One region of the Kitasatospora sp. NPDC056076 genome, then DNA from elsewhere that is predicted to be linked to it. Evidence: riboswitches for the same ligand, from Rfam matches in the RefSeq annotation. Region 1 holds a riboswitch; the other holds the start of a gene.
The links. A riboswitch is a leader RNA that binds a small molecule or an ion and turns the genes downstream of it on or off. The one in region 1 is predicted to bind thiamine pyrophosphate.
Positions count from the first base shown of each region.

Region 1 (6,925 bases):
AGGACGTCCAGCGCGGCCCGGACGGACAGCGCGCCGCGGTCGCGCAGCAGGTCGCGCAGGGTGCGGCCGGGCACGTACTCCATGGCGAGGAAAACGTTTCCGCCGTCCGCGCCCTGGTCGAAGACGTTGACCACGTTGGGGTGGGTGAGCTTGGCGACCGCCTTGGCCTCGCGGATGAAGCGGGCGGTGAAGCCCTCGTCCCCGGCGAGCTGGGGGTGCATCACCTTGAGGGCGACCACCCGGTCCAGCCGGGTGTCGGTGGCCCGGTACACGGTGGACATCCCGCCGGTCGCGATGCGCTGCTCGACCCGGTACCGGTTGTCGAGCACGGTGCCGATCAGGGGGTCGTGCAGTGCCATGTCCACTCGGGGGAGTCTAGTGCGGCGGGCGGGGGCCGGTCCCGGCGGACACCGCCTCCGGGACCGGCTTGTGACATCCGCGACGGGTTCAGAACGCGGGCCGCTCGCGGGTGTCCAGGTCGGCGCGGCCGGCCATCGCCGAGGAGGCCTCGGCGTGGAAGCGGCGCGGGATGCGGCCGGCCCGGTGGGCGAGCCGGCCCGCCTCGGCGGCGTGCCGCATCGCCTCGGCCATCAGCACCGGGTCCTGGGCCCGGGTCACCGCGGAGGCGAGCATCACCGCTGCGCAGCCCAGCTCCATCGCCAGCGCGACGTCGGAGGCGGTGCCGGCGCCCGCGTCCAGGATCACCGGGACGCCCGCACTCTCCACGATCAGCTGGAAGTTGTGCGGGTTGCGGATGCCCAGCCCGGAGCCGATCGGCGAGCCCAGCGGCATGATCGCCGCACAGCCGACGTCCTCCAACTTGCGGGCCAGCACCGGGTCGTCGTTGGTGTAGGGGAGCACCGTGAAGCCGTCGTCGACCAGCGTCTCGGCGGCCTCCAGGGTCTCGATCGGGTCCGGCAGCAGGGTCCGCTCGTCGGCGATCACCTCCAGCTTCACCCAGTCCGTGCCGAGCGCCTCGCGGGCCAGCCGGGCGGTCAGCACCGCCTCGCCGGCGGTGAAGCAGCCGGCCGTGTTGGGCAGCACCCGGATGCCGTTGCGGGTCAGCACGTCCAGGACGGAGCCCTGGGTGCTCGCGTTCACCCGGCGCATAGCCACGGTGGTCAGTTCGGTGCCGGAGACGAGCAGGGCGCGCTCCAGGACCTCCAGGCTCGGCGCGCCGCCGGTGCCCATGATGAGCCGGGAGGAGAAGGTCGTCCCGGCGATGGTCAGCAGGTCGTCGGCCATGGTTCAGCCTCCCTGGACGGCGGTCAGGATCTCGATCCGGTCGCCGCTGCCCAGCGTCGTCCCGGGCCACGAACCGCGCGGCACCACGGCCTCGTTGAGCGCGGCGGCGACGCCGGTGTTGGCGGCGCTGACGGTGGCCACCAGTGCGGCGAGGGTGGTGGCGGCGGGCACCCGGCGGGGCTCGCCGTTGACGGTCAGGGCGATCTCGTTCGGGGCGGTCTCGTTCGGGGCGGTCTCGGTCATGCGCAGGCCTTCGCGACGGGGGTTTCGGGGGAGAACCGGGTCGGCGTGAACGGCCGTGCCAGGTCGGGGACTTCGCCGGTCGCCAGGTAGTCGGCGAGCAGGTCGGCGGTGACCGGGGTGAGCAGCACGCCGTTGCGGTAGTGGCCGGTGGCGGCGACCAGTCCGGGCAGTGCGGTCGGGCCCAGCAGCGGGGCGTTGTCCGGCGAGCCGGGGCGCAGCCCGGCGGAGGTCTCGCGCAGCGGGAGTTCGGTGATACCCGGTACCAACTCGTGCGCGTCGCGCAGGAGTTCGTACACCCCGCCGGCGGTGACGGTGGTGTCGTAGCCCTGTTCCTCGGTGGTCGCGCCGATCACCAGCTCGCCGTTCTCCCGGGGGACGAGGTACAGGTGCTGCCCGCGCACCACCGCGCGGACGTTGCGGGACAGGAACGGCCGGTAGGCCTCCGGGACGTGCAGCCGGACGATCTGCCCCTTCACCGGGCGCACCGCGGGCAGTACGCCCTCGGGCAGGCCGGGCAGCCGGTGGCTGTGCGGGCCGGCGGCGAGGACCACCTGCTCGGCGGCCAGGGACTCCCCGTCGTCCAGCCGGGCGCCGACCGCGCGGCCGCCGTCCACCAGCAGCTCGACGGCCTCGGCCCGGTGCAGCCGGACGCCGGCCCGCTCGCAGGCGGCGACCAGGGCGGTGAGCAGCCGGCGCGGATCCACCTGGTGGTCGTCCGCGACGTGCAGGCCGCCGCGCACGCCGGGGGCGAGCATCGGCTCCAGTCGGCGGGCCTCCCGGCCGGTCAGCCAGCTGGAGTCCAGGCCCAGCCGCAGGTGGAAGGCGTGCAGTTCGCGCAGTTCCGCGCGGTCGTCGGAGTCCAGCGCGACGGCGATGGTGCCGCACCGGCGGTAGCCGGTGTCCAGGCCGCCGCTGGCCTCGGTGAGCTCGGCGGCGAAGGACTCGTACCGCCGGTTGGAGGCCGTCCCCAGGTGCAGCAGCGGCTCCTCGCCGTACTGCAGCTCGGTGACCGGGGCGAGCATCCCGGCGGCGACCCCGGCCGCCCCCCGGCCGTGGCCGGGGTCGACCACGATCACGTTCCGCAGCCCGCGTTGCGCGGCGCGCCAGGCGACCGCGAGGCCGATGACGCCCCCGCCGATCACCAGCACGTCGGCGCGGCTGCCCGATGGCATGCGTGACAAAGCTGCTCTTCTCCCTTCGCCGGTATGACCCGGATCAGGTTCGGACGGTCGCAGGCCGTGCCAGCCCGCCTCTCAGCCCGGTCCGCCGGGCTCCCGTGTGGTGCGTCCACCTTAACTCCGGGGATCGGCCCGCCCGAAGGGCCGTGCGAGGCGTGAGACGGGGCCGCCCGCCCGGCTCCGCGGATGAGCGGCTCAGAGCCGGTTCAGCGGCGCTGGGTACAGTGGCGGGCGTGGCAGAGCTGAGCGGAACGGATCGGGTGGTCGTCGTCGTCGGGGCCGGGCTGGCCGGGGCGCAGTGCGCCCTGCAGCTGCGGCAGGGCGGCTGGCGGGGGCGGATCGTCCTGGTCGGCGAGGAGCGGCACGCGCCGTACGACCGGCCGCCGCTCTCCAAGGACGTGCTGCTCGGCAAGGCCGACGCCACCACCCTGGACATCGACTACGGGCGGCTCGGCATCGAGCTGCTCACCGGCCGCCGGGCCACCGGGCTCGCCCCCGACGTGCTGCACACCGACGGCGGGGACCTCCCGTACGACGCGCTGGTGATCGCCACCGGCGCCACCCCGCGCGCCCTGCCCGGGGCCGAGCGCGCCCATCTGCTGCACACCCTGGACGACGCCCTGGCGCTGCGCGCGCTGCTGCGCCCCGGCCTGCGGCTGGTGCTGGTCGGCGCGGGCTGGATCGGCGCCGAGGTGTCCACGGCCGCGCGGCAGGCCGGCTGCGAGGTCACCGTGGTCGAGGCCGGTCCGGCGCCGGTGCCGGGCGCGCTGCCGACCGGGGTCGGCTCGGCGATGGCCGCCTGGTACGCCGAGGCCGGGGTCGACCTGCGCTGCGGGGTCGGGGTGGCCGCCGTCGAGCCGGGGGCGGTACTGCTGGCCGACGGCTCCCACCTGCCCGCCGACGAGGTGGTGGTCGGCATCGGCGCCCGGCCCGCGACCGGCTGGCTGGCCGGCTCGGGCGTCGAGCTGGACGCCTCCGGCGCGGTCGTGGTGGACGGGCGGCTGCGCACCGGCCTGCCCGGGGTGTTCGCGGCCGGGGACTGCGTCAGCTACCCGTCGGCCCGCTCCGGCGCCCGGCTGGCCGTCCAGCACTGGGACCACGCGCTGCAGTCCGGCTCCGCCGCGGCCGCCGCCGTGCTCGGGGCGGACACGTCGTACGACCCGGTGCCGTACTTCTGGTCGGAGCAGTTCGGGCGGATGGTCCAGTACGCCGGCCGGCACGCCGAGGGCGACGAACTGCTGTGGCGCGGCAGCCCGCAGGAGTCCGCGTGGTCGGTGCTCTGGCTGCGCGACGGGGTGCCGAGCGCGCTGCTGGCCGTGGACCGGCCGCGCGACCTCACCCAGGGCCGGAAGCTGATCGAACGCGGTGCGGTGCTCGACCGGGCGCTCGCCGCGGACCCCTCGGTGGCGCTCAAGGGAGCCGTCGCCGGGTAGCACTTGGTGCGCGGCGGGCCGCGGAGGTGGCAGTCTGGTGGCGTGAGTGAGATCGAAAGCAAGATTGAAGCCCTGGTCACCGAGTGGGTGTACCTGCCCGACATCTCGGAGCAGTGGGGGGTCCGGGTCACCGAAGTGCGTGACCTGGTCAAGAACGGTGGCCTGATCGCCGTCCGGCGCGGGCCGAACAAGTCGCTGCAGGTCCCGGCGGCGTTCATCGACGGCCAGGGGCTGGTCAAGCACCTGTCCGGCACCCTGACCGTCCTGCGGGACTGCGGGTACAACGACGTGGAGATCCTGGAGTGGCTCTTCACCGAGGACCCGTCGCTGCCCGGCAGCCCGATCCAGGCGCTCCGGGAGAACCGCGGCACCGAGGTCAAGCGCCGCGCCCAGGCGATGCTGATCTGATGGCGGCGGACACGCTGCGGGCCCGCCTGGCCGACGCCCGGCTCTACCTGTGCACCGACGCCCGGCGCGAGCAGGGCGACCTGGCCGAGTTCCTGGACGCGGCGCTGGCCGGCGGGGTGGACATCGTCCAGCTCCGCGACAAGGGCCTGGAGGCCAAGCAGGAGCTGGCGGCGCTGGAGGTCTTCGCCGACGCCTGCCGCCGGCACGGCAAGCTGCTGGCCGTCAACGACCGCGCCGACGTCGCCCACGCGGCCCGGCCGGACGTGCTGCACCTCGGCCAGGACGACCTGCCGGTACCGGCCGCCCGGGCGATCCTCGGCGAGGACGTGCTGATCGGCCGCTCCTGCCACGCCGAGTCCGAGGTGGACGCGGCGGTCGCCGAGCCCGGCGTGGACTACTTCTGCACCGGCCCGGTCTGGCCGACCCCGACCAAGCCGGGCCGGCACGCGCCGGGCCTCGGCCTGGTCTCGTACGCGGCGAAGCAGGCCACCGACCGGCCGTGGTTCGCGATCGGCGGGATCGACCTCGGCAACCTGGACGAGGTGCTGGCCGCCGGCGCCCGCCGGATCGTCGTGGTCCGGGCCGTCACGGCGGCCGAGGACCCGCGGGCCGCCGCCGCCGAGCTCGCCCGCCGGGTGCGCGCGGCGTAATGCCACCCGGGGCCGCCGCCGTCGCTGGGGCCCGTCTTCGAACTCCCGTCGTTCGCCCGGAGGGCGGGCGGGGCGGCGTTGGGGTGCGTGCATCGCAAGGCGGAGGAGGGAGCCCAATGCAGCGCATTGGCGACCGACGACAACGCGGCGAGGTGCGTGCCCCGGCGTCGGCCCGCAGGCGGGAGTTCGAAGACGGGCCCCTAGTACTTGCGGACGGTGGCGGCCTCGGCCAGGGCCAGCAGCACCGTGCGGGCCCGCTCGTCGGCGAGCGGCGCCGCCGCCAGCGCGGCCAGCGACTCCCGCATCAGCTCCTCGATCCGGGCCTCCACCAGCTCCGGCGCCCCGCTGCGGGCGACCAGCTCGCGCAGCCCGGCGACCTCCTCGGCGGCCAGGTCCGGTGCGCCGAGCCGGGCGTCCAGGTGCCGGGCGTCGGCCTGCGGCAGGCCCCGCATCGCGTGCGCGACCAGCAGGGTGCGCTTGCCCTCGCGCAGGTCGTCCCCGGCGGGCTTGCCGGTGACGGCCGGGTCGCCGAAGACGCCGAGCAGGTCGTCCCGCAGCTGGAAGGCCTCGCCCAGCGGCAGCCCGAACGCGCCGAGCGCCTCGACCAGCTCCGGCCCGGCCCCGGCCAGCAGGGCGCCGACCTGCAGCGGCCGCTCGATGGTGTACTTCGCCGACTTGTAGTGCAGTACGGTCCGCGCCCGTTCCGGCGCGCCCTCGTCGGCGGAGTCGCCGGCCACCGGCTCCAGCACGTCCAGGTACTGGCCGAGCATGACCTCGGTGCGCATCAGGTCGAACCGCGGCTTGGCGGCCAGCACGGCGGCCGGGTCCAGGCCGGAGCGCAGGAACAGCTCGTCGCACCAGATCAGCAGCAGGTCGCCGAGCAGCACCGCGGCCGAGGCGCCGTACTGCTCGCGGTCGCCGCGCCAGCCGCTGTCCCGGTGCAGTGCCTCGAAGCGGCGGTGCACCGAGGGCAGGCCGCGGCGGGTGTCGCTGCGGTCCATCAGGTCGTCGTGCACCAGGGCGCTGGCCTGGAGCAGCTCCAGGGCGGCGGCCGCGTTGGCGATCCCCGCGCCGTCGGCGGGGCCGCCGGCGGCGCGCCAGCCCCAGTAGCAGAAGCCCGGGCGCAGCCGCTTGCCGCCGTCCAGCAGGAAGTCGCGCAGGGCGTCGGCGGCGGGCACCAGCTGCGGCGAGATCGTGCCGAGCAGCGCCGACTGGCCGTCCATGAACGCGGCGAGGGCCGTGTTGACGCGGGTGCGGACGTCCTCCACGTCCATGGGGTTGGCCGGCCGGGTGCTGGACGAGGTCACGATGATGCTCCGCTGGTTCGCTGGGGTGCAGCAAGCGTAGCGGGGCGGCCGGGAACGGATGTGCGAGCGGGGCCGCCGACGGCGCGCGGGGCGGCCGGTGCGGAAGCGGAGGCCTGTCCACTACTTGTCCCGAATCGTGGGATCGAGTTGTCCGGCCCCTTCGGGGGACGGATAACCTGCCAGCATGGCACTCGGCATCGCTTCCACGAGACCGGACCGCGCACAGACGGTCCGCGAACTCCTGGCGGCCGGAAAGCGCTCCTTCTCCTTCGAGTTCATGCCGCCGCGCACGGAGGTCGGCGAGCAGAAGCTCTGGGACGCCATCCGTCGACTCGAACCGCTGGACCCCAACTTCGTCTGCATGACGTACGGCGCCGGCGGCTCCTCGCGCGAGCGCACCGTCAACATGGTCGGCCGGATCGCCACCGAGACCACGCTCACCCCGGTCGCCCACCTGACCG
Region 1 covers NZ_JBHJWG010000043.1:31,727-38,651, reverse strand. Annotated here, with positions in the region: gene pknB (Stk1 family PASTA domain-containing Ser/Thr kinase) at 1-359, opposite strand, end outside; gene ACFC1T_RS29285 (thiazole synthase) at 448-1,245, opposite strand; gene thiS (sulfur carrier protein ThiS) at 1,249-1,488, opposite strand; gene thiO (glycine oxidase ThiO) at 1,485-2,660, opposite strand; TPP riboswitch at 2,664-2,776, opposite strand; gene ACFC1T_RS29270 (NAD(P)/FAD-dependent oxidoreductase) at 2,900-4,099, shown strand; gene ACFC1T_RS29265 (Rv2175c family DNA-binding protein) at 4,142-4,507, shown strand; gene thiE (thiamine phosphate synthase) at 4,507-5,157, shown strand; gene ACFC1T_RS29255 (polyprenyl synthetase family protein) at 5,358-6,464, opposite strand; gene metF (methylenetetrahydrofolate reductase [NAD(P)H]) at 6,649-6,925, shown strand, end outside.

Region 2 (6,925 bases), on a different contig from region 1:
CCCCTGTGTCAGGGTCAACCCCCGGCCGCCGGCCCGGCCGCGACCCCGCGGCGGCGCACTGCCGGCCCGCCGCCGGCCCGCCCCGGAAAACACCGAGGGCGGGTGCCGAAACGATCTCGGCACCCGCCCTGAGCAGGTGGTTTCTCCTACCGGCGGAGAGCGTGGGATTCGAACCCACGGTGACGGGTCACGCCACGACAGTTTTCAAGACTGTTCCCTTAGGCCGCTCGGGCAGCTCTCCAGGCGGAGGTCAGCCTAACGGGTCCGACGGCCTTCGGCGCACACGATTCCGCGGGCCCGGGGGTCACTGATCGCCGTCCCGCTGGCCGAGCGTGACCTTGGTGGTCATGGTCTGGCCGTTGCGGGTGTACTCGACGTCGACGGTCTCGCCCGGCTTGTGCGTCCAGATCCGGCTGACCAGGGCGGGACCGTTCTCGATCGGCGCGCCGCCGAGCTTGGTGATCACGTCGCCCGGCTTGAGGCCGGCCTTGTCGGCCGCGCCGCCGGGGGTGACGGCGGGCTGGCCCTGGACGTCCTTGGTCTGGATCTGCGCGCCGTCGCCCTTGTAGTCGTCGTTGCGCAGCACGTCGAGCTTGGCGTAGACCGGCTTGCCGGTCTTGATCAGGGTGTCCGCGACCCACTTGGCCTGGTTGATCGGGATGGCGAAGCCCAGGCCGATGCTGCCGGCCCGGCCGTTGGCGGAGGCGTTGGACTGGATCGCCGAGTTGATGCCGATCACCGCGCCGCTGGAGTCCAGCAGCGGGCCGCCGGAGTTGCCGGGGTTGATCGAGGCGTCGGTCTGCAGGGCGTTCATGTACGAGGCCTGCGAGCCGGTCTCGTCGCCGGAGGCGACCGGGCGGTCCTTGGCGCTGACGATGCCGCTGGTGACGGTGGACTCCAGGCCGTACGGCGCACCGATCGCGACGGTGGCGTCACCGACGTTGACCTTGTCGGAGTCGGCCAGCGGCAGCGGCGACAGCTTGCTCTTCGGCGGGTTGTCGATCTTGACCACGGCGACGTCGTAGCCCTCGGCGTGGCCCAGCACCGAGGCGGTGTAGGAGGTGCCGTCGGCGAACTTGACGGTCAGTTTGCCGCCGTTGAGGGCCGGCGCGACCACGTGGTTGTTGGTGAGGATGTGGCCCTCGGTGTCGAAGACGAAGCCGGTGCCGGTGCCCGACTCGGTGCTGTTCTGCGCCTTGATGGTGACGACGCTGGGCAGCGCCTTCTGGGCGATGGCGGCGATCGACCCGGGGACGGGCTCGTTCTTCTGGGTGTTGCTGGCCTGGACGGTGGTGCTGCGGTGGTCGTCCGCCGAGCTGCTGCTGCCGGCGTGGTCGCTGGCGACCACACCGACCGCGCCGCCCGCGATGCCGGCGACCAGCGCGACGGCCGCGAGCAGGGCCACCAGGCCGCCGCGCTTCTTGCGCGGGCCGTGGCCGCCCGGGCCGCCGGGGTACTCGGCGGGGTAGCCGAACGGACCACCGGGGCCGCCGGGGTGGCCTGCGCCGGCGTCGTGGCCGCCGCCCCAGCCGCCGAGCGGCTGGCCGGCGCCGAAGGGGTGGTGACCGGGTGCGCCGGGCGCGACGGGCGCACCGGCGGCCGGGGCGCCGTACGGCTCCTGGGCGTTGGCGGCCGGGACGCCGTAGCCCTCGTGGGCGCCGGCGGCGGGCACGCCGTGGGTCGGGGTCGCGTACGGGTTGGTGCCCGGGGTGCCCGGCGGCAGGGCGGGCGCGGCCGGGGCGGCGGCGACCGGGGCCGGGGCGGGCGGCGCGGGCGGCAGGACCGGCGGCGGGGCGTCGATGTAGCCGGTGGCCGGGTCGACGGCGGGCTCCTCGACGGCGGGCGCGGCCGGCGCGGCCGGGGCCTCCGGCGCGGGCACCTTGGTGAAGGCGACGGTCGGCTGGTGCCCGCCCTCCGCCGGGGCGGCCTCGGCCGCCGCGCTCGCGGCGGCCGGCTCCGGGACCCGGCCGAACGCCATGGTCGGCTGGTGCCCGCTGTCGGCCGGGGCGGCGTCGGCCGACCCGTCCACCGGCCCGGCCACCGGGTTGTCGACCGGTTCGTCCTTCGGCTCGGGAACCCGGCTGAAGGCCATGGTCGGCTTGTGGCCGCCCTGAGCGGTGCCGTCGGGAACGGCACCCGCCGCCTCCGGGGCCCCCGCGGGCTGCTCCCCCTGCGGCCCGGTGGGCCCAACCTCGCGCTCGGTGCTCACGGACGACCTCCATAGCTGACAGAACCAAGGACCATAGTTTTTCGCACCGGCGATTCGATTGCCGTAAGGACCCCTCTGAATAACTCATAAGAATCCTTAGCCGCCACCGACAACCGGGGCTCCCCACCCCCGCCCGGCGTCCCGCGATGCGGACCGCGCACCCCGTGGCCTTTGGCGTTCGTACCCGTGCCGGTTAGCCTGTCGCTCCAAACTGACACGCGGGAGCTTGGACCGACCAGGCTGAGAGTGCGCATGTCGACCGTACGCCAGGCCAGTGACCGGCGGACCGTCGAGGGGGCGCTGACCGCCGGAACCTGTCCGGGTAATGCCGGCGTAGGGAGTATCGGCCATGCCGCCTGCTTCGCCATCCTCTTCTCCGGGCGCGCCCGCGTCCAAGGATTTCCCGCCGGACCCGGCCGGCGCCGGCGCCGCGCTGCTGGACCACCGCGTCGAGGCACCGCTGGTCCTGGACACCGAGCCGCCGCGCACCCTGCGCTTCCGGGACCATTTCGCGCTCTGGATGAACCTCGGCGTCAGCCTGATCGGCTTCTCCACCGCCGCGACCGTGCTCGGCGAGAAGGGCAGCGAGCTGTCGCTGGCCGCCGCGGTGACGGCGATCGTGACCGGTACGGCGGTCGGCACCGCGATGCTCGGCGTCGCCGCGCTGATCGGGGCCCGCACCGGCGCCCCGGCGATGGCCAACCTGCGCGGCCTGTTCGGCACCCGGCTGTCCTACCTGCCGACCGTGCTGAACATCGTCCAGTGCGTCGGCTGGGGCGTGTTCGAGCTGCTGACCATCGCGGCGGGCGCCCAGACCGTCGCCCACACCAGCGACTACCGCTGGCTGTTCGTGCTGCTCGCGGGCGCGCTGACCACCGCGCTGACGATCTGGCCGCTGGGCTCGATCGCGGTGCTGCGCCGCTTCGTGGCCGGGGCGGTCGCGGTCGCGATGGTGTACTTCACCGTCCAGCTGGGCCGCCAGGGCGTGCCGGACCCGGGCGCGGGCAACTGGCACGGCTTCCTGGGCGCCACCGACGCGATGATCGCGGTGTCGATCTCCTTCGTCCCGATGGCCGCCGACTACACCCGGCACTCGCGCAGCCCGAAGTCGGCCTTCTGGGGCAGCTTCTCCGGCTACACCGTCGCCCAGGTCTGGTGCTACGTGCTGGGCCTGATGGCGCTGCTCCAGTCCGACGGCGACCCGAGCCGGATCTTCGACTCCTTCCTCGGTGTCTGGGCCGGCTGGCTGTTCCTCCTGGTGCTGGTGCTGCGCGAGACCGACCAGTCCTTCGCCAACGTCTACTCGACCGCGATGTCGCTGCAGAACCTGCTGCCGCGGGTGGACCGCCGGGTGCTGAGCGGCGGGATCGGCGTGCTGACCACCGTGCTGGCGCTGCGCATCGACCGGTTCACCGACACCTACAGCAACTTCCTCGGCCTGATCGGCTCGGTCTTCGTACCGCTGCTGGCGGTGCTGGCGGTGGACTACTTCTTCGGCGCCGGCCGGCACGGCTGGGACCTCTCCGAGCGGGCACCGTCCCGCTGGCTGATGCTGCTGCCGTGGGTGCTGGGCTTCGCCGTCTACCAGCTGATCGCGCCGACCGCGGTGGGCGACGGATGGGTGGACTTCTGGACCTCGGCCCAGCGGACCCTGCACTTCACCCCGCAGGAGTGGACCTCGGCCTCGCTGTTCGCCTTCCTGGTGTCGGCGCTGGTCACCTGGGGGCTCACCCCGCTGACCCGCCGCACCGCCCGGGCCTGACGCACCGGGGGCGGAGCCGGCCCCGCAGGTTGGGACCGGCTTCGCCCCGGGTTCACCCGCGCCCCCTATCGTTGGGGCCGTGACCAGCCCAGAACTGCCCTCGGCGGCGGCGCGCACCACGCCCTCCGTCCAGGTGATCGCCCACCGCGGCTCCTCCCACGCCCTGCCCGAGCACACCCTCGCGGCGTACCGGCGCGCGCTCGACGAGGGCGCGGACGCCGTCGAGTGCGACGTGCGGGTGACGGCCGACGGCCACCTGGTCTGCGTGCACGACCGCCGGATCGGCCGGGTCTCGAACGGCCGCGGCACCGTCTCCGCGATGACGCTGGCCGAGCTGGAGGCGTACGACTTCGGCGCCTGGAAGACCGGCCGGCCCAGCACCGACCCCGAGCTGCGCGGCGTGCTGCGGCTGGAGCGGCTGCTCGAACTGGTGGTGGACTGCGGCCGCCCGGTGGACCTGGCGATCGAGACCAAGCACCCGGTGCGGTTCCGCGGCCGGGTCGAGGCCGAGCTGCTGCGCACCCTGGAGCGGTACAAGATCGGCACCGCGCCGGACGGCGAGCGCCCGTCCGCCCGGATCATGAGCTTCTCCTCGATCGCGCTGAACCGGGTGGCCGCCGCCGCGCCCGACTACCGGCGGGTGTTCCTGATCGAACGGATGCTGCCGCTGCTGGGCCGCCTGCGCCCCGGGCAGCCGCTGCCGGGCGGGGCCCGGATCGCCGGCCCCGGCATCGAGCTGATCAAGGCCAAGCCGCAGCTGGTGCCCCGGCTGCGCGAGCTGGGCCACGAGGTGCACGTGTGGACGGTGGACGAGCCGGCCGACGTCGAGCTCTGCCTGGAGCTCGGGGTCTCCGCGATCATCACCAACAGGCCCGCCGAGGTGCTGGCCCAGCTCGGCCGCTGAGCCGGGGCCGGGCGCCCCGGGTACCCGGGGAAACCTGATCACCCTGGTCGGCAGTCAAACCTTCCGCGCACGGTATTGCCGGAATTCTTGCGATCGGGCGACGGAGGGTGAGCACGGAATGACCTCTTGTCGACCCTGGGTCGCGCCGCCGGAAAAGGGCCCGCAGGATCCTCCGACGGTCGTTTCCGACGCATTACCAAGGGGCATCCATCCCTCGGCATACGCTGAAGGAGGTCCGGGGGTGGCGTTGATGGTGGCGCGTGAAGTGCCGACTTCATCGACCATGGCAGTGCCGCACGGCCCGGCGAGTGTCGGGGTCGCACGGCGCCGACTGCGTCGAGATCTGGGTGACCGGCAGATACCGGAACCGGTCATCGATGATGCTGTTCTGATCCTTTCCGAACTGTTGAGCAACGCCTGTCGGTACGCCCGTCCGCTCGGCCCGCTGCCCGCCCTGGGCCGCGGCGCCCGGGCGGAGGTGGTGGACCAGGTGCTGGTCGGCGTCCCCTCCGGGACGCACCCGGCACCGGGCGGCCGGGAGCCCGAGGACGACACGGCCGAGCCGGCCGGCGGTGTGCTGGTCCGCTGGCAGATGCACGCCGACGGCGTGCTCACCCTGGAGGTCACCGACGGCGGCGCGGCCACCCGGCCGCTGCCCGCCAGCCCCTCGCTGACCTCGCGCGGCGGCCGCGGCCTGGCCATCGTCGACCAGCTGGCCAGCGACTGGGGCGTCCGGGACGCGCCCGGCGAGGTCACGGTCTGGGCGGCGCTGCCCGCCCGCGCCCGGCACGCCCGGCGCACCGGGGGCGGCACCGCCCGTAGCGCGTAGCCGTCCGAGCGGCACCCGTCCGACCGGCGCCCGCCCCGGCGCGTTCCCGCGCGCCGGGGGAACCTCAGTAGGCTTCCCGTGAAACAGGACCACCGTCCCCGGGAGAGCCGCAGCATGGGCAAGAAGGCCGCCAAGAAGGCGCCGCAGCGCCAGTCCACCACCGCCGTCACGGGTGAGATCCCCGTGGTCGGGGCCCGCGAGGACTGCCCCTGCGGCTCGGGCCGCCGCTACAAGGCGTGCCACGGCCGGGAGGCCTCGCACGCCGTGCAGGAGCTGGTGCACCGCCCGTTCGAGGGCCTGCCGGGCGAGGCTGACTGGGTGGCGCTGCGCGAGCTGGTGCCCGCCGCCACGGTGCCGCTGACGCTGGCCGCCGGAGTGACCGCGAGCGCCGGGGGCGACGTCCCGTCGGTGACCCTGGCGACGGTGCTGCCGCTGGCCTGGCCGGCCCTGCGCCGCCCCGACGGCTCGATCCTGCTCGGCCTGCAGACCCAGTCCTCCTCGGGCGACCTCAGCCGCGACCTCGCGGACGCCCTGGAGCTGGCCCTGGCCACCGAGCCCGGCAGCCCCGTCCCGGCCCGCCGGACCGTCCCGGGCGGCCGCCGCCTCCAGGACCTGCTGGACGCCTCCGCCGCGTTCACGCCCACCGTGCACACCGGCTTCGAGTTCTGGCTGGAGGACGCCGAGACCGCCACCGGCGAGGTCGCCGCCTCGCTGGAGCGCGCCAACGCCTCCGCCATCCCGACCGAGAAGCTCGCGAGCGTCGACGCCGCCTACTGGTGCGGCACCCCGGACAAGAACCACCTGCGCTGGGTGATGACCGTGCCCGAGGAGCGGCTGCTGGACGCGCTGGCCCGGCTGAACGCCGCCGGCGAGGCCTCGCTCGGCGCGGACACCCGCCTGGTGGGCTCGTTCCGCGCGCACGGCCTGACCGTCCCGGTGTGGGACCTCCCGCTCGCCATGACCGCCGCCGACTGCGAGAAGCCGGCCGCCGAGTTCGGCGAGCGGCTCGCCGCCGTCCTCGCCGACCCGACCGAGCTGACCGCCGAGGAGCGGCGCGCCCGCGCGAACCTGGTGAACCGTCAGGTCACCCTGAACTAAAGCGCGCAGGATCCGGGTGATACGCGTCACATTGTCGCCGGGAAGCCGCAATTTCCGGGCCTGGAGGGCGTCTTGGAAATTGGCGCGGGCGCGGATCCTTGTTACTGTCTAAAGAGTCCGGCC
Region 2 covers NZ_JBHJWG010000002.1:119,958-126,882, forward strand. Annotated here, with positions in the region: tRNA gene ACFC1T_RS02715 (tRNA-Ser) at 154-241, opposite strand; gene ACFC1T_RS02720 (S1C family serine protease) at 305-2,209, opposite strand; TPP riboswitch at 2,418-2,566, shown strand; gene ACFC1T_RS02725 (purine-cytosine permease family protein) at 2,559-3,971, shown strand; gene ACFC1T_RS02730 (glycerophosphodiester phosphodiesterase) at 4,051-4,875, shown strand; gene ACFC1T_RS02735 (ATP-binding protein) at 5,117-5,704, shown strand; gene ACFC1T_RS02740 (DUF5926 family protein) at 5,819-6,802, shown strand.
Region 2: linked by a shared signal. The riboswitch ahead of ACFC1T_RS02725 (purine-cytosine permease family protein) and the one ahead of thiO (glycine oxidase ThiO) in region 1 are both predicted to bind thiamine pyrophosphate.